Regions from separate parts of the Roseomonas elaeocarpi genome, predicted to be linked through region 3. Evidence: predicted binding sites of a transcription regulator. Region 3 holds the regulator's gene; each other region holds the start of a gene.
What was found. The regulator LexA, encoded in region 3, represses DNA repair genes until DNA is damaged. The targets are predictions, from matches to a motif close to TGTTCTANNTANGTTC.
Positions count from the first base shown of each region.

Region 1: ACFFGY_RS15795 (PA0069 family radical SAM protein) is a predicted target of LexA. The motif match lies at 1,493-1,508, and genes of this name have one in related genera.
Region 2: ACFFGY_RS00825 (ImuA family protein) is a predicted target of LexA. The motif match lies at 4,271-4,286, and genes of this name have one in related genera.

Region 1 is NZ_JBHLUN010000010.1:230,193-236,177, forward strand. It holds gene ACFFGY_RS15785 (capsular biosynthesis protein) at 1-941, opposite strand, end outside; gene ACFFGY_RS15790 (HAD hydrolase family protein) at 938-1,321, opposite strand; gene ACFFGY_RS15795 (PA0069 family radical SAM protein) at 1,602-2,750, shown strand; gene zwf (glucose-6-phosphate dehydrogenase) at 2,874-4,454, shown strand; gene ACFFGY_RS15805 (F0F1 ATP synthase subunit B family protein) at 4,593-5,102, opposite strand; gene ACFFGY_RS15810 (F0F1 ATP synthase subunit B family protein) at 5,102-5,821, opposite strand; gene ACFFGY_RS15815 (ATP synthase subunit C family protein) at 5,875-5,985, opposite strand, start outside.
Region 2 is NZ_JBHLUN010000001.1:222,924-228,908, forward strand. It holds gene ACFFGY_RS00780 (hypothetical protein) at 307-642, opposite strand; gene ACFFGY_RS00785 (hypothetical protein) at 902-1,231, opposite strand; gene ACFFGY_RS00790 (hypothetical protein) at 1,327-1,665, opposite strand; gene ACFFGY_RS00795 (hypothetical protein) at 1,836-2,066, opposite strand; gene ACFFGY_RS00800 (hypothetical protein) at 2,455-2,745, shown strand; gene ACFFGY_RS00805 (hypothetical protein) at 2,759-2,992, opposite strand; gene ACFFGY_RS00810 (putative peptidoglycan-binding domain-containing protein) at 3,061-3,489, opposite strand; gene ACFFGY_RS00815 (hypothetical protein) at 3,372-3,779, opposite strand; tRNA gene ACFFGY_RS00820 (tRNA-Sec) at 3,925-4,016, opposite strand; gene ACFFGY_RS00825 (ImuA family protein) at 4,392-5,168, shown strand; gene ACFFGY_RS00830 (Y-family DNA polymerase) at 5,165-5,985, shown strand, end outside.
Region 3 is NZ_JBHLUN010000015.1:22,796-28,780, forward strand. It holds gene gltX (glutamate--tRNA ligase) at 1-246, opposite strand, end outside; gene ACFFGY_RS19215 (ComEC/Rec2 family competence protein) at 391-2,577, shown strand; gene lexA (transcriptional repressor LexA) at 2,571-3,311, opposite strand; gene ACFFGY_RS19225 (molybdopterin molybdotransferase MoeA) at 3,433-4,638, opposite strand; gene moaC (cyclic pyranopterin monophosphate synthase MoaC) at 4,638-5,117, opposite strand; gene trpC (indole-3-glycerol phosphate synthase TrpC) at 5,114-5,971, opposite strand.

The sequences.
Region 1 (5,985 bases), on a different contig from region 3:
CAGGCGCCGAGGTAATCGAAGCAGCCTTCCATGATCTGCCGCCAGGCCGCGGGCTCCAGCGCGCCGAACACGAAGAGCTCGTGCAGGGTGGGCGAGAACTCGTAGCCGATGCGGTAGCCGCCGTTCTCGTGGCCCAGGAAGGCGGGGGTGTGCAGGCGCATCGGCGGCGGCACGTTGGCGAACCAGTTCGCCTCGGCCGCGAGCTTGTCGGGCTTCTCGCCGGTCTTGAGCACCGAGCGGTTGCTGATGGCAATGGAGTTGAAGCTCCGCGCCGTGGACACGCGGGCCCGCGCCCGGTGAAAGGTCTGCAGGTGGCCGAAGTCGAGCCAGCCGCCGACCTCGCGCGACTGCAGCGGGTGTTCCGCGGAATAGGCGTCCAGGGCACCCAGGAAGTCGCCGCGCGACAGCGTCAGCGCGCGCAGGAAGGCGGGGGCGGAGCGGAACGAGAACCAGCCGGTCAGCACGCTCTCGCCCAGCTCGGTGGCGGCGGGGCGGCGGTTGACGAAGCGGCGGCCGGTCGCCTCCACCGCACCCCAGGCATAGGCGTCCTGGGTGGTGGCGACGCCCACCACGTCGGTTTCCTCGGGCAGCGGGTCGAGGAACAGCGTGTCGCCATGGAGGATGCTGACGGTCCCGCGCGCGTCGCACAGCGTCAGCGCGTACTGGATGCTTTCGCCCAGGCTGAGGCCGTCGGGGATGGAGATCACCTCCACCCCGTCCTCGCGCAGCCGGGCGAGCTCCCAGGAGCCGGGCTGGAAGCTGGCCGGCAGCGTCAGCACCGTGCGGGCGGCGCGGCCGGCGAGGCTGGCCACCTGGGCACCGAAGAGGCGCTTGTGGCCGAAGGGCAGGAAGCAGGGGGGCAGCTGGCCGAACTCGGCCGCGAGCTCGGCATTGACGTAGGCGGCCGAGGTGATGAGGGCGAGTGAGGTGTCGTCGCTCATACGGCGTTGCGTCCCAGGTTCAGGAGCTGCGAGATCTCGGCGTAGGACATGCGGGCGAACTCGTCGGGCCGCAGGGACTTGTCGTCGATGTGGAAGCCGTCATGGCCGCACCAGGGCTTGCCGACATGCACCTCGTCGTAAGGCACGTCGTGCTTGCGCAGCCAGTCGAGGATCACCGGCAGGGTGTTGGCGTTGATCTTGCCGACATTGCCCTCATAGGTCCGCATGTTGCGGGCCGTGGCGATGACGATCTCGAAGCCTTCACGCTTGTATTCGCGGAGCCGCTCGATCACCGGCAGGTTCGGCTCCTTGTCGGGGTAGGATCGCCCGGGATCGTCCACGGTCAGCGTGCCGTCGAGATCCACCACCAGTCGCTTCATCCCAGGCCCGGACCCCGCTCATCTTTGTTGCGACGCGACACGCGCTGCGCCGCGACCTTAGCCAAGCCCGCCCCGGGGCGAAACCCTGTGCACCGCAGCGAAACCAAGGTGTCACCGGTGCCGGAACACGGCACGCCGGAACGAGGGGTACGGGAACACGGGGATGGTTGATGTTCCCTTAATGTTCTTGACCCGGCTTCCGCGCATCCCCATAGTCTGCAGGAACGAAGAAAGAACGACCACGTACCCCCCGTGGTCGTCCCGGATGGAGCTTCGTACCATGCCCGATGGCAGCCTGGGCTTTTCCCCCGCCCCCCGCGGGAACCCGACCGGGACTCCCCTCCCCGGTGTTCGCAAGGGCCGCGGCGCCCTTTCGAACCCTGCCAACCGGTACGAACGCTCCGTCCGGGACCCCTTCGACGACGGCTGGAGCACGCTGGAAGCGGCGCTGGCCGACCTGCCGCCGCTCGCCACCACGCTGACGCGCGACAATGCCCGCCGGGCGCTGAGCTGGAACGACAGCCCCGACCTCGGCTTCGACCGCAGCATCAACCCGTACCGCGGGTGCGAGCACGGCTGCATCTACTGCTACGCCCGGCCGACCCATGCCTGGCTGGGCCTGTCGCCCGGCCTCGACTTCGAAACGCGCCTCGTCTTCAAGCCCGAGGTCGCGGCGATCCTGGAGCGGGAGCTGCGCCGGCCGGGTTACGTGGCGCGGCCGATCGCGCTGGGCTCCAACACCGACCCCTACCAGCCGGTGGAGCGCACGCTGAAGCTGACGCGGCAGGTGCTGGAGGTGTTGGACCGCTTCAACCACCCGGTGACCATCGTCACCAAGTCGGCCGGGGTGCTGCGCGACCTCGACATCCTCGGCCGCATGGCCCAGCGCAACCTCGTCCATGTCTGCCTGTCGATCACCACGCTGGACGACCGCCTCGCGCGCGTGATGGAACCGCGCGCGGCGGCCCCGACCCGGCGGCTGGCGGCGGTGCGGGCGCTGGCGGAAGCGGGCATCCCGGTCGGCGTGCTGGCGGCGCCGATGATCCCGGGCGTCAACGATGCCGAGATGGAGCGCATCCTCGGGGCGGCACGCGATGCCGGCGCGACCCGGGCGGCCTACGTGCTGCTGCGCCTGCCGCTGGAGATCGCGGAAATGTTCGAGGGCTGGCTTCACGCGCATTTCCCGGAGCGCGCGGCAAAGGTGCTCAAGCTGATCCGCGAAACGCGCGGCGGCGGGATGTACGACAGCCGCTTCGGCACGCGCCAGGTCGGCACCGGCGCCTATGCCGAAACGATCGCGCAGCGCTTCGCCCTGGCGCTGCGGCGGCACGGTTTCGAGCAGGCCGGGCAGAACAACCGCCTGGACTGCGCGAGCTTCGCGCCGCCCCGCGACACGGCGCTGGAGCCGGAGCAGCTGGCCCTGTTCTGAGGCGGCTGCCTGCCGTGGGGAGCGGCTCAGGCACATCGTGGACAATCACGGCCGGAAGCTTCGCGGCGCACCATGCGTTGCGCTCGCGCCGGGTCCCGTCATCCATGAGAAAGCGAGCCTGCCTTGAACCTCGTTGCGCAGAAAACGGCTCCATCCTGCACGCTGGTGATCTTCGGCGCCGCCGGGGACCTCACCAAGCGCCTGCTGATGCCGGCTCTCTACAACCTGGCCTCCGAGGGGCTGCTGGCGGAAGGCTTCAGCGTGGTGGGCGTGGATCGCGCCGCGCTGGATCGGGATGGCTGGGCCAGGGGCCTCACCGCCACCATGAACTCCTTCACCGAGGACCCCACGGCCGAGTTCTACACGCCGCAGCTGGACGCGGCGTCATGGGGCTTCGTGGAAAGCAGGCTCGACTACCTCCAGGGCGACTTCACCGATGCCGCCCTGTTCGGGCACCTCAAGGAGCGGCTCGGCGGGGGGAACGTGATCTTCTACCTCGCGGTGGCCAGCCGCTTCGTGGGGGATCTCGTGGACCGTCTCGGCACCGCCGGGCTGCTGGACCAGTCGGCCGGGGGATTCCGACGGCTGGTGGTGGAGAAGCCTTTCGGCAGCGACCTGCCGAGCGCGCAGGCGCTGAACCGGCGCATCCTCCGGCAGGCCCAGGAGGAGCAGGTCTTCCGGATCGACCACTTCCTCGGCAAGGAAACCGTGCAGAGCATCATGGCGGTGCGCTTCGCCAACGGCATGTTCGAGCCGACCTGGCGGCGCGAGTACATCGACCACGTGCAGATCACCGCCGCCGAGACCGTCGGGGTGGAAGAGCGGGGCGCCTTCTACGAGACCACGGGCGCGCTGCGCGACATGGTGCCGAACCATCTGTTCACCCTGCTCTGCATGGTGGCCATGGACCCGCCCAACTCCTTTGCCGCCGAGGACGTGCGGACCGAGAAGTTCCGCCTGCTACAGGCCATCCGCCCGGTGCCGCCGGAGGACGCGGTGCGGGGGCAGTACACCGCGGGCGAGGAAGTGGGACACCCGGTTCCCGCCTATCGCGACGAGCACGGCGTCGACCCGGCCAGCGCGACCGAGACCTACGTGGCGATGAAGCTCCGCATCGAGAACTGGCGCTGGGCCGGCGTTCCCTTCTACCTGCGCACCGGCAAGCGCCTCACGGGACGGCGCACCGAGATCTCGGTCCACTTCAGGCCCGCCCCCTATCGCCTGTTCCGCGACACGCCCGCCGATCACACCACGCCCAACGTCGTGCGGCTGCTGATCGACCCGGAGCGCGGGTTCGAAACGCAGTTCGATGCCAAGCTGCCCGGGCCTTCCATGCGTCTGGGGCGGGTTTGCACCAGGATGCGCTACGACGACTTCTTCGAGCAGAAGCCCTCGGTCGGGTACGAAACGCTGCTCTACGACTGCATGCGGGGTGATGCGACGCTGTTCCAGCGCGCCGACGCGATCGAGGCGGCCTGGGCGGCGGTGCAGCCCGTGCTCGACGACTGGGGAGGCCGGACGGATGCGGGGGCGACCTACGCCGCGGGCAGCGAGGGACCGGCAGCGGCCGACGCGCTGCTGGCGCGGGACGGACGATCCTGGCTGCCGCTGCACGAGGAGCGTTCTGCCCCGAAGACCGCCGAAACGGCCGGCGCCCTCACCTCCTCCGTGACGCAGAAAGTAGGACGGCCGCGGGAGGGCTGATGCGATCCCTCCTCCCAGCGGCCTGCCGGGTGAGCAGGCCGGTGGGAGGAAGGGCGCGCCCGAAGCGGCTTGGCGAAAAACGAAAAACCCCTCCGCACCGGGATGCGGAGGGGTTTTCCTGTCGGAGATGCGGGGGACTCAGGCGGCGCGCAGGGCCTTGGGCAGGTCCGCGACGGCGCGGTCCACCATGGCGGCGTCGGTGCCGGCGTCGAGCTTGCTCGCGATCACGTCGCGCGCCGCCGCGGTGGCGATCTCGGCGGCGGCGGTGCGAACCTCGGCCAGGGCGCTGGCCTCGGCGGCGGCGATGCGGTCCATCGCCATGCGCTCACGCCGGGTGGCGCTCGCCTCGGCCTCGGCGGTGGCAGCGGCCGACAGGCGCTCCGCTTCCAGCCTGGCGCGGGCGATCAGCGCCTCGGCCTCGGCCGCGGCGGCCGTGCGGTCGGCCTCAGCCTGCTTGCGCAGCGCCTCGGCCTCGTCGCGCAGGCGGCGGGCTTCCTCCAGCTCCGCCCGCACGGCGGCGCCGCGGGCGTCGAGCATGGCACCGAGCTTGCTCCAGATCGTGCGGCCGAGCAGCACCACGAAGATGATGACCGAGACGGCGACCCAGAACTTCGGGTCGAGCCAGAAGTGTTCGTAATGATGTGCCATCAGGCCCTCCCTCGGGCGGCGAGTTCGCGGCTCACGGCGGCGGACACGGCGGCCTGGTCCTTGATGCCCACGAGGCGGTCCACCAGCGAGGTGGCGGCGTCGGTGGCGACCTCGCGCAGCGCGCCCATGGCGGCGTCGCGGGCCTGGCCGATGCGGGCCTCGGCGGCGGCGATCTGGCTGTTGAGACGCTCGTTCAGCACGGCGGCCTTGGCGGCGGCATCGGCGTTGGCGGCGTTCACCGCGGCGGTGATGGCGGCCTGCGCCTCGGCGTGCGAGCGCTGGGTGGCGGCGCGGTGCGCGGCCTGGGCGGCGTCGGCCTCGGACTTGGCGCTGCGCGCGGCTTCCAGGTCGTCGCTGATGCGCTTGCGGCGGTCCGTCAGCACGGCGCCCACCGGCGGCAGCAGCCACTGGTAGCTGATCAGCACGAAGAGGCCGAAGATGATCAGGAGCCAGACAACCTGCGCGATGGTCAGCGGGTTGTTGAAGTCCAGCTGCGGCATGCCGCCCTTGTCGTGCGCCTGCTGGGCGGCCGCGGCGTAGTCCTCGGCGGCGGCCTCGGTGCGGGCGATGGCCTTGGCGCGGTCGGCATCGAGGAGCGGGGCGCTGCTGGGGGCGACCGGAAGGGGCGCGGGGTCGTGCACCGGTGCCTGGGCAAAACCCAGCATCGGCAGGAGAACCAGGGCCGCGGCCAGCGCGGTGGTCTTGCGGCGGATCATCATGGCTCCCGGAAGAACCGGTGCCGCGGGCGCTGCGGCCCGCGGCACCAGGGGTGTCAGGTGAAGAGGATCAGGAAGGCGATCAGCAGCGCGAAGAGCGCCACGGCTTCCGTCAGGGCGAAGCCCAGGATGCCGATCGGGAAGACGGTGTCGCGGGCGCCCGGGTT
Region 2 (5,985 bases), on a different contig from region 3:
CCATAGCAGGCTGCCAGATCCACGGCAGGTGCTGCGCCGAACTGTCCAAAGGATGCGCAGCTACCCCCACAGCATCTCCGTACGCCACGTCTCACCCTGGTCGCGGTGAGCGTAGCAGTACCAGCGGCGCTCGAGTTCCGCCTCGCCCAGGACGACGAAGCCCGGCCACCATCCTTGCCGCGGACGACGCAGAGGGGCCTAAAAGGCTGCCTGAGATTGGTGACGGTCAGGCCACTGAGCTGCTTGCTCGGCGGCTGGCTAGGGCGCTTGCACGAAATCCCGAACACTATTCCTACATCGGCGCTGCTATCTGCCGAACAGCATCGCTCCGAGCGCTACAGATGCGACAACCACGAGCGGCACCGACCACCACTGCATCGGCACGAAGAACAGGCTGTGCCGACGGCGGAGCGTCACCCTCTGCCCCGTAGCCGGGTCCACCAGCTCGCGCCCAGGGGCAGCGTTCAAGCGCTGTCCGACGAACCAGTTGACTACCGCCGACACCAGCAGGCCCACCGCCAAGGCATAACCGGCAGCACTGCTTCCAGGCCCGGCCAGGTTGGCCAGGATCGCTGTCACCGAGCCACCCACCAGCGCCACAATCACCACCGTCAGGATGCCCCAGCCACTCCAGATAACCATGCTGCTCCACCTCTTTTCGAAGTGGCAAGAAAGCTGAGGAGGCGGTGCGCGGCAACTGGGTGACCTCAGGCTTATGGCATCCTGCTACTTGACTTTGTAGGACATGGCGCGGTTCTAGTGTGATAGTTACAACGCAAAAACCGCCCGGCAGCCGAGGGAACTCCCCTAGCCACCAGGCGGCACATGACCTGATCGGGGGCGGCGGGTTAGGTAAGCGCTCAACACGAGCGACACCTCGTCCGCGCTGTCCCAGGCCTGATCAGGTCCAGTGGCCCGGCAGCCAAACCCAGCGGCCCTCATGTCCCCAGACCCAGCGGCCCGCTACCCAGTGCTCACCTGCCACCGGGCGAACGATCCACCGGCCGCCAATCCAGTCATAGGCTGCGCCGTTCCAGTGCCAGGCACCTGGCTGCCAGACATATTGCCCGATTGGCGGGGGTGGGCGCTGCTCAGGTCGCGGCGGTGGCACGGGCGGATAAGGCAGCAACACCGCTTGGGGTGGGCGAGGCGGTGGCGGAGGTGGCAACACGCATCCAGCCAAGCCGAGCCCGGCCGCAACCAGCGTAGTGGGAAGAACCCGGCGCGACATCAAACCATCTCCTTGTAGGGGCAATGATCTGAGCCGCGGCACCTTTCCACCACAGGTCCCGAGAGGTGACAAAGATGCAAGGCGCAGCCCGTAGTCTAGGCGGCTGCCCACTTCACTTCCTGGGTCACCGAGTGCGGCTTCCCCGGGCGCCAGTTACGCTGGTAGTAGGCCCAGCCCTCGTCGCGCTCCGTCGGCAGCGCGCCAGCATCGCTGCAGAGCAGCAGCAAACCTCTGTGATGCGACGAACTGCGCATGGCCGGTTCGTTGACCCAACGATCAGCGGAGCACAGCCTGCAGTAGTTGCGGAGGGCAAAAGGATGGTCAGCCCAGGCGAGTTCTGGATCACTCACGTCCTTCTGGAAGACGGCGTGACGTTGATCCTTTTTCGCGAGAACGATCAGGTCATGGCCGAGATCATCGGCCCTGAGGGTCACGAAGACACTGTCATAGCAATGCCGGCCGCGATCAAATACGCCTTCGATCGTTGTCAGGGGAAGAAGGACCTCGCAGTCCTGGACGACGAGGCACTCTGGCAGCCCGAATGGGGGAAGCTACGTGACCAGAAGCTCAGTGCCGGAACATCTCCGAATAACCTGGATCACTCTCAGGTTGGCTCACCTGCTATCCACTGAAGCTGCCCGACCCGCGCCACCTCTCCGCGATGCTCGGCCACGGTGAGGACGCGCAGCAAGACGCTTTTCAGCAGTCCCGTCGCTGCCCGTAGTTCCGCCAGGCTGAGCGGCCGGTCATGCGCCTGCAGCTGGATCAGGATCAGACTGACGTAGTGGGTGTTTACCTGATCAGGGCCAGGTTGCCCGACAAGTTCTGCCTGCATTCTGTTCAAGGCCTCCTGGCCATGGCCTAGCGGAGATGCCTGAACTCAGGACGGCTTTGTGGGTTTAAGATGGCAAGGAAAGCTACTTGGCCGAAAAGTATGCTGCGAGGTCCCCGCTGGGCTACCCAGTACCCCCGGACGGAACCAGCCGCTGCGCCATGTCCGCCGCGGCAGCTACAACAGCGCAAAACGCCCGGCAGCTAAGGGAACTCCCCTAGCCACCGGGCGGCCACGACCCGATCAGGGGGCAGCAGGTTAGGTAGGAGCCCAGCGGCAGACCGCGAGCATGCCTACCTCATGTAACCGCATCCACCCAACGTTTTGTGTGGTTGACGAAACATTCTCGTGAGCACAACCTGCGGTTCTCCAACTATTACTCTGGACGAGCATGGCTGGGCTGGAATTCCGCACGACACGCGACCTTCTTCCGAAGGGCGTGACGCTGATACTGTTCAGTGAAGGCGACCGGGTTCTGGCCGAGATCATCGGGCCAGATGACTGTGAGGACGCGGTCTGGGTGATGCCGGAGGCAATCCTGCAGGCACTCAAGCGCACCATCGATCGAAATGACATCGTGGTCCTCGACGATGAAAGTCTGTGGCAGGAGCAGTGGGGAACGCTGCACGACAGCAGGCAGACGCCTGATCCGGGAACACCGAGGTCGCGTCAGCCAATCTAGTGCCAGCCCCAGGCTAGTCTCCACGACGCCAAGTGAAGTCGCCGACACGCACAACATCGCCTCGCGTTTCGGCGGCGGCGAGCGCACGCAGCAGCACGCTCTTACGCAACCCTGTCTGCTCAGCGAGTTCGGTCAGGCTGAGCGGGAGCTCGTGCCCCTGAAACTGGATCAGCAACACGCCAATCACCTGCTGGGTCTGCACCCACTGAGAGGCAAGATGCCCTGTGGCTGCGTCTTCATCTGTCATGTGAAAAGTTCCGCAGCCGGGATGGAAGATGGCGCGCGCTACTGCCTGCATTGCTTCATCTAAGATACTCACAACCACGTGATTTCGCGGCGCGGCGCCTGAGACAGGCGCGGATCGGTCGTGGTGATGGCAAAGCACTCACTGGGCGAGGCGCATAGCCTGGAACGGAACTGTAGCGAGCCGATCGCCCAGCCCCTATCGAAGCCCTTCCAGGTGGATAGCTTCGTGTAGAAGGTTGTCCGCTCGCGCTGGAACGCCTCCCCCAGCGTCAGCGGGTCGGCCGTGGCGATGGCAGCGCGAGTGATGGCGCCGACTTTGCCGTCATCGGGCACCCCCAGCGCCCGCTGCAGGAACCGCCCCGCGTTGCCGGGGTCGTTGTTCACCGCGCTGTCGAAGACGAGGTCGCGCAGCAGCAGCGATAGCTCGTCGCAGCCAGTGCGGGTCCAGAAATCCCGAAAGTACAGCTCAATCGCCCGCTCATCGGTAAGGTTTTGGATGTCCTCGCCGGGTAGCTGGCGGCGGCGATGCCGTACTTCGTGCCCTTGAGCTTGCCCTTGCCCACCTGGCCGCCGGTCCAGTTGCCGGGGTCGGTCGAGACCATGGACAAGCCGCGCTCATTGACCTTGAGGGCGAGGAAGAAGGCACGAACTCGGCGCGGGTCATCATGTCGGCCATGGCTCAGGTCCCCGCGCCGACGGCCGAGACTGGGATGCCCACTGGCTTCAGCAGCCCGGTCAGCTTCGACAGCGCCGCCGCAGCCGCCGCGAGATCCGGAACCGTCCATCATTACCCGGTCATTTGCCCGGTTTGCCGCACGCAAGGGCAGGAAATTCCGGAACGAAGGGGAAACACGGAACTCCCTCGTAGGGCAGAATCAAGGTGTTAATCAACACGCACGGGAACAGAGGGGGAAAAACCGGCAAGGGTTTGAAGCGGAAGAGGAGGGAGTCGAACCCGCCAAAGACGCGCAGCGCCTTCCACCGGATTTGAAGTCCGGGCACCCCACCGGGGATGTTTCTCTTCCGGGCGGGACGTCACTCCCGAACCGCGGGCGCGTCAAGCTGCTGCCACGGGGCCCTGCACCCCAGGATTCGCGGCGCAGGGTTCGCGATACAGGGTCGACGCACACGCCCCTGAGCGCCTGCCGTCGGAAATCGCTGCAGTGGCGGCATCCCTTTGCGAGGCACCATCCCGGTGCCCGTCATCACCGCGCGGCAGGCGAGCGTCGGCGCCGGTGCCCTCCCGCTCACTTTGCCCGGAACAGGCGGGCGGCGTTTTTGTTCACGTCTTGTTCTGGTTCGCGCAGGAGGGCTAGCTTCCGCCCATGCCCCCCGCATCCCTCCCCAACGCCGCCCCGATTCGCATCCCCCGACCCGCCACGCCGGCAGGGTGACGCCCTGTGTCGGCCACCCAACGGAACACGGTGCTGGAGCAGCTCCGCGCTCAGGTTTCGCGGCTGGAACGCGGCTCCACCGTCTGCGACGCGGTGCCGCTCTGCGCCCCCATCGACGGTTGGCTGCCCGACAACGGCCTCCTGCGCGGGGCGGTGCACGAGGTGCTGTCGGGCGACGAGGGCGCGGCGGTCGGCTTCTGCGCCATGGTGCTCGGTCGCCTCGGCGGCACCGTGGCCTGGATCGCGCCGGAGCCGGACGCGGCACCGGAAGGGCTGCGGCGCTTCGGGCTGGAACCCGCCGCGATCCTGTTCGTCGCGGCCACCGAGCCCGCCGACGCGCTCTGGGCGATGGAAGAGGCACTGCGTTGTTCCGCCCTGGCCGGCGCGCTGCTGGTCACCGCCTCGCCCGGCCTCGCCGCTGCGCGCCGCCTTCAGCTGGCGGCGGAGGCAGGGGGCGGGCTCGGCCTGCTGCTGCGGCCGGATGAAGGCGCCGCGCTGCCCACCGCGGCGCTGACCCGCTGGCGCGTCGCGGCGGCGCACGAAAGTTCCACGGGGTCGGCCGCTCCCAGTCGGCAGCCCCGCTGGCAGCCCCGCTGGCAGTTCTCCTGGCAGCCGTCCTGGCGGCTGGAACTGCTGCGCGCGCGGGCGGGCCGTGCCGGGCAGTGGCAGGTGCGCTGGGAAGCCGAGACCCGCCGCCTCGCGGTCGAGACGACCGAAGGTGAATCGGCCGGGCATGAACCGCTCGGGCATGAACCAACAGGACCGGGGGCGATCCGGGCATGAGCCGCCGGATCCTGGCCGCCTTTCTGCCCCGGCTGGGGGCGCAGCGCCTGCGGCGGCTGCATCGGGCGCCCTGTGACCAGCCGCCCACGGCGACGGGCGACCCTGCCACCCGGCCCCTGGCCACCTGGCGCGTGCAAGGCAACCGCCGCCTGCTGGACAGCGTGGATGCACCGGCCCTGCCGCCCGGCCTGCTCCACCCCGGGCAGGCTCTGGCGGATGCCCAGGCCCTGTGCCCCGACCTCCTCCTCCATCCTGCGGACCCGGCGGCGGAAGCGGCGCTGCTGCACCGGCTGGCGCTCTGGTGCCTGCGCTTCACGCCGGTCGTGGCGGTGGAGGGGGCCGACGGCCTGCTGCTCGACACCACCGGCTCGGCCGCGCTGTTCGGGGGGGAGCGCGCGCTGGTGGCGCGCCTGCGCGACGCCCTGCGGCGCGCCGGCTTCACGGCCCGCGTGGTGGCCGCGGCCACGCCGGGCATGGCGGCGGCGCTGTCGCGCAGCGTGGAAAGCGACCTCGCCGTCCCGCCCGGCGAGGAAGCAACGGCGCTCCGCGGCTCACCCATCGGCGTGCTGCGGCTGCCCGGCGACACGGTGGCGCAGCTCCGGCGGCTCGGCCTGCGCAACCTGGCCGAGCTCGCCGCCCAGCCGCGCGCGCCCCTGGTGCGGCGCTTCGGGGCGGAGGTGATGGCGGCACTCGACGACGCCACCGGGCAGCGCGCCCGGCCGCTGCGCTCCGTCCGTCCACCGGCGGACTTCACCGCGGCGCGCGACCTGCCGGAGCCGATCCTTACCCGCGCCGCCATCGACCTCCAGGCCGATCG
Region 3 (5,985 bases):
GTGGCGCGCCTCGCGGGTGGACTGCATCACCGGCGGCTCGTCGGGCGAGAGGCCCAGCCAGGCCAGGCTTTCCTCGATCTGCCGCACCGCTTCCGGGGTGGAGCGCGCCTTGTCGGTGTCCTCGATGCGCAGGAGGTACTGGCCGCCGTTGTGCCGGGCAAAAAGGTAGTTGAACAGCGCCGTCCGCGCCCCGCCAATATGGAGGTAGCCGGTGGGCGAGGGGGCGAAACGGGTGCGTACGGTCATGCAGGCGCCTTAGCATCCGGCCGCGCCGGAGTTGAAGCGCACCGAACGCAGGGCAGCGGAAAAACACCCGGCGCAGCGATCCTGAACAGTGCGCGCCACAAGTGCCGGTTGCATTGCCCCGCCGCTGCGGGGATTGTCGCGCGCTTGTCGCTCGCCATCCTTCCCGCCGAAGCACCCGGCCTCCGATCCCGCTTCCGCGATGCCGCGATCGGCGCGGCAGCGGCGGAATGGGTGCGCCTGCCGCCCTGGCTGGCGGTGAGCCTGGGTGGCGGCGTGCTGTTCTACTTCGCGCTGCGGGTGGAACCTTCCGCGGTCTGGCTCTGGCTGCCCGCGCCCTTTCTGCTGCTGAGCCTGGGGCTATGGGCGCGGGGCTCGGCCTGGGCGCTGCCGGCGGCGATCCCCACGGCGGCGGCGATCGGCTTCTCGGCGGCCCTCTGGTCCACCGTGGCCGCGCCGCCGATGCCGGACCTGCCGCGACAGGCCACCGTGGTCACCGGCCGCGTCGCCGCCGTCGACCTGCTGCCCGGCGCGCGGCGGCTGCGGCTGGAGGAACCCCGGCTCGGCGGCGGGAACCCGCTGGAGCGCGACCTGCGCCTTCGCCTGCGCGCCGACGACGCCGCGCTGGTGGAGGTCGGCAGCCTCGTGCGGGTCCGCGCCCTGCTGCGCCCGCCCTCCGGTCCGGCGGCGCCGGGCGCCTGGGATTTCCAGCGCGACGCCTTCTTCGACGGGCTGGCCGGCAGCGGCACGGCGCTGGGCCCGGTGGAGGTTCTGGAACACGGGCAGGGTGGCAGCTTCGCCGGGCTGCGCAGCCTGTTGGAACGACGCGTCATGGCGGTGCTTGGCCAGGGCGGCACCGGCAGCGTCGCGAGCGCCATGCTGACCGGCAGCCAGTCGCCCATCCCGCGCGACGCCGTGGCGGCGATGCGCGACAGCGGCCTCGCGCACCTGCTGTCGGTGTCGGGGCTGCACATCGTGATCGTGATGGGCCTCGGCATGACGGTGGTGCGGACGCTGGTGGCGCTGGTGCCGCCGCTCGCCACCCGGTTCAACAGCAAGGCCGTGGCGGCCGTCGCCGGGCTGATCCTGGGCGCGGCCTACACGGTGCTGACGGGGTCGCAGGTGCCGATGCTGCGCTCCCTCGCCACGGCGGCGCTGGCGACGCTGGCGATCGTGCTGGGCCGGCGGGTGCTGTCGCTACGCAGCCTGGCGCTGGCCGCCGCGGCGGTGCTGCTGTGGAGCCCGGTGGCGGTGACCGGACCCTCCTTCCAGATGTCGTTTGCCGCCGTGCTGGCGCTGATCGCCGGCTGGGAAGTGCTGCACCCGCTGATCGAGCGGCTACGTGGCGAGGGCGAGCTCTGGCGGCGCGGGCTGATGGCAATCCTCGGGCTGGTGTTGACCTCGCTGCTGGCGGGCCTCGCCACCACGCCCTTCGGGCTGCACCATTTCGGGCGGCTGCAGCTCTACGGCGTGCTGGCCAACGCGGTGGCGGTGCCCATCACCTCGGTGCTGGTGATGCCGGCGGGCATGCTGGCCGTGCTGCTGATGCCCTTCGGGGTGGAGGCCCTGGCGCTGGTGCCGATGGGCTGGGGAACGGAGCTGGTGCTCTGGACGGCCCGAACGGTGGCGGCGCTGCCCGGCTCAACGGCCACCGCCACGCCGATCCCGGCCTGGGGGCTGCTGGTCTTCAGCCTCGGCTTCTGCTGGTTGTGCCTTTGGCAGACCCGCCTGCGCCTGCTGGGATTGCCGCTGATCCTGCTGGGGCTGGGCGCGGGCGAATTCGCGCGGCCGCCCGACCTGCTGGTGTCCTCGGATGCGCGGCTGATCGCCTTCCGCAGCCTTGCGGGCGTGCTGGCGCAGCAGAGCGGCAGAAATGACTTCGTGGAAAGCGGCTGGCTGCGCGGCTGGGGCGAGGCGGAACTCGCGGCGTTCCCGGTGAGCGGCACGGTCGGTGAGGGTAGCGCCCGCTGCTCCGCGGACGCCTGCCTGCTTCAGCCTTCGGAGGGAAGCACCACGGCGGCACTGCTGCGATCACCCCTGTCCGGCAGGAAGGGCGCGGGTGCCGAGGTCCGGGCGAGCCATTGCGACGACGCCGACATCCTGATCTCGGCGGAACCGATCCGCGGTCGCTGCGCACCTGCATCGCGCGCGTCCGCCACGGTCGACCGCTTCAGCGTGTGGCGCGACGGTCCGCACGCGATCTGGCTGGAGGGCGGTGCCGTCCGGGTCGTTTCGGACCGGGCCTGGCGCGGCAACCGGCCCTGGGTTCCCCCGCCGCCCGTGCCACGGGCGCGCGAGCCCATGGCGAAGACGGACGAGGGCGGCGCTCAGTAGCGGCGCAGCAGACCGACCAGCGTGCCCTGAACCTTGACGCGGTCGGGCCCGAAGATGCGCGTCTCGTAGCGGACGTTGGCGGGCTCCAGCGCCAGCGAGTTCCCCTTGCGGCGCAGGCGCTTCAGGGTGACCTCGTTGTCGTCGATCAGGGCCACCACGATGGCGCCGTTCTCGGCGGTGTCGCTGCGGCGGATGATCACCGTGTCGCTGTCGAGGATGCCGGCCTCGATCATCGAGTCGCCCGAAACCTCGAGCGCGTAGTGGTCGCCGCCCGTCAGCAGCGCGGCCGGAACCTCGACGCTGGCCCCGGCGTCGCGCATCGCCTCGATCGGCAGGCCCGCGGCGATCCGGCCATAGAGCGGCAGCTGCACCACCGCCGCGGCCGCTGCGGCCGCGGCATTGGCCGCCGGCGCGGAGTTGAAGTTCGCGCGGATGACGTTGGAGCCCACAGGAGAACCCAGGGGGGAACCCAGCGAGGCGGGCGCCGCCGTCGCGGGTGCCGTGGGCGTCTTGCCTACGTTCTCCGGCAGCCGCACGACCTCCAACGCCCGGGCGCGGTGTGCGCGGCGGCGCAGGAAGCCGCGCTCTTCCAGGGCGGTGATCAGGCGGTGGATGCCGGACTTCGAGCGGAGGTTCAGCGCCTCCTTCATTTCCTCGAAGGAGGGCGAGAAGCCGGTCTGACGCAGGTGCTGATCGATGAAGACGAGCAGCTCGTGTTGCTTGCGGGTGAGCATGAAAGCACCTTTCCGAGCGCCGTGTCGAACAAAAGGAGAAACTGCGCTGTTCTAGAAAGGTTCCACACCGCCGGTCAAGCGAATCGCCCTTGTAAAGCCGGGATTTCCGCTCACCAAAGGGTCAGATGCCGAGGTTGCCCAGTTCGATCATCCGCACCTCGGCCCCGGCGGGAAGCGCCTCGGCATGCGGCGCGCGGATCACCAGCGCCGAGGCCGCGGCCAGGAGCTGGAGCATGGAGCTGTCCTGGCGGGCAAAAACCTCGACCCGCGGCAGCTCGCCTTCCACCTGTTCCACGCGGGCGCGGAGGTAGTCCTGCCGCCCGTCATTCGCGGGCAGCGCCGTCGCGGTGGCGGCGCGCGTGAGCGGCGTTTCGCAGCGTTCCAGCCCCGACAGCCGGCGCAGCGCTGGCAACAGGAAGAGGATGCCGCAGACCAGGGCGGAAACCGGGTTGCCGGGGAGGCCCAGCAACGGAACCTCGCCCAACCGGCCCCAGATCAGCGGCTTGCCGGGGCGCATGGCGATCCGCCAGAAATCCTGGGCGAAGCCGTGCGGCGCCAGGGCGGAGCGGACGAGGTCGTGCTCGCCCACGCTGGCCCCGCCCGAGGTCACCAGGATGTCGCAGCGCGCAGCCGCACCCACGGTGTCCGCCAGCGCTTCGGCGCTGTCGCGTGCCACCGGCAGGACGACCGGCTGCCCGCCGCCCGCTCGCACCAGTGCCGCCAGCGCGTGGGCGTTGGAGGACACGATGCTGCCGCGCGGCAGGGGCTCGCCGGGCAGCACGATCTCATCGCCGGTGGCCAGGATGCCGACCGTCGGGCGGCGATGCACCGTGAGCCAGGGATGGTTGGCGGCCGCGGCCAGGCCAACGTCGCGGGCCGACAGCGCTCGGCCGGGTTGCAGCAGCGACTCGCCCTCGCGGAAGTCGAGGCCGGCGGCGCGGATCCAGCGGCCGGCGCGGACGGTCTCGCGGACCAGCACGGAGTCGCCGCTCCGCTCCGCATCCTCCTGCAGCAGGATGCCGTCGGCGCCGCGCGGCACGAAGCCGCCGGTGAAGATGCGCACGGCCTGCCCGAAGCCGACCTCACCCTCGAAGGGGTGCCCGGCCGGCGCGGCGCCGATCAGCGCGAGGCGGGCGCCCTCGGTGGCATCGGCGGCGCGCACCGCATAGCCGTCCATGGCGGACACGTCGGCCGGCGGCTGGCTCAGCCGCGCGGCGACCGGGCGGGCCAGGACGCGGCCCCAGGCCTCGGGCAGCGCCACGGTTTCGGCGGAAACCGGCGACAGCGCGCCGAGCACCCGCATCAGCGCTTCCTCGACCGGGATCATCAGATGGCCTCGTAGCTGCCGGACTTGCCACCGGACTTGTGCAGCAGGCGCACGGATTCGATCCGCATGCCGCGGTCGACCGCCTTGCACATGTCGTAGATGGTCAGCGCCGCGACGGTGGCGGCGGTGAGCGCCTCCATCTCGACGCCGGTGCGCCCGGTGGTCTTCACGGTCGCGGTCACCGTGACACGGTCGGGCTCGGCGGCCTCCAGCTCCAGCGACACGGCGCTCAAGGGCAGGGGATGGCAGAGCGGGATCAGGTCCGCGGTGCGCTTGGCGGCCATGATCCCGGCCAGGCGCGCGACGCCCAGCACGTCGCCCTTGCTAGCCCGGCCGTCGCGGATCAGCCGCAGCGTTTCGGGCTGCATCACCACCTCACAGCCCGCCACGGCGCGGCGCTCGGAAACGCCCTTGGCGCCCACGTCGACCATGTGGGCGCGGCCGGACGCATCGAAATGCGTCAGCGAATCGCCGCTCACAGCGCTTCGATCAGCCCGCGCGCGGCGCTCTCGACATCGGGCTGGCGCAGCAGGTGCTCACCCACCAGGAGGCAGCGGGCACCGGCGGCGGACATGCGGCGGACGTCCTCGGGCGTGCGGATGCCGCTCTCGGCCACCGGGATGCGGTCGGCCGGCACCAGCGGCGCCAGCTTCTCGGTCATGCCGATGTCGGTCTTGAGCGTGCGCAGGTTGCGGTTGTTGATGCCGATGAGGCGGGTTTCCAGCCCCAGGGCACGCTGCAGCTCGGCCTCGTCATGCACCTCGGCCAGCACCGACATGTCCAGGCTCCGCGCCGTATCCTCGAGCTCCTGCGCCTGGGCGTCCGACAGGGCGGCCATGATCAGCAGCACGCAGTCGGCACCCGCCACGCGGGCCTCGAAGACCTGATAGGGGTCGAGCAGGAAGTCCTTGCGCAGCGCCGGCAGGTGGCAGGCGCCGCGGGCCTCGGCCAAATCCTCCAGCTTGCCGCCGAAATGCGGGCCGTCGGTCAGCACCGACAGGCAGGCGGCGCCGGCGTTGCAGTAGGAGTTCGCCAGCGCGGCGGGCTGGAAGTCCGGCCGGATCAGCCCGCCGGACGGCGAGGAGCGCTTGATCTCGGCGATCAGGCCGACGCGGCCCTCGCCCACGGCGTTACACAAGGCGCCGGTGAAGGAGCGGGGTGCCGGGGCGTGAACGGCGCGCTTTTCCAGCTCGGCGAGCGGCACGGCGCGGCGGCGTTCCTCAACCTCGACGGCCTTTTCCGCCATGATCCGGGCCAGCACGTCGGGCATCTCGCCGGCGGTTTGGGCCCCAGGGCGGAGGGAGGGGGCGGAAAGGGGAGGCAGCTGGTCCATCGGCGGTTTCCTGC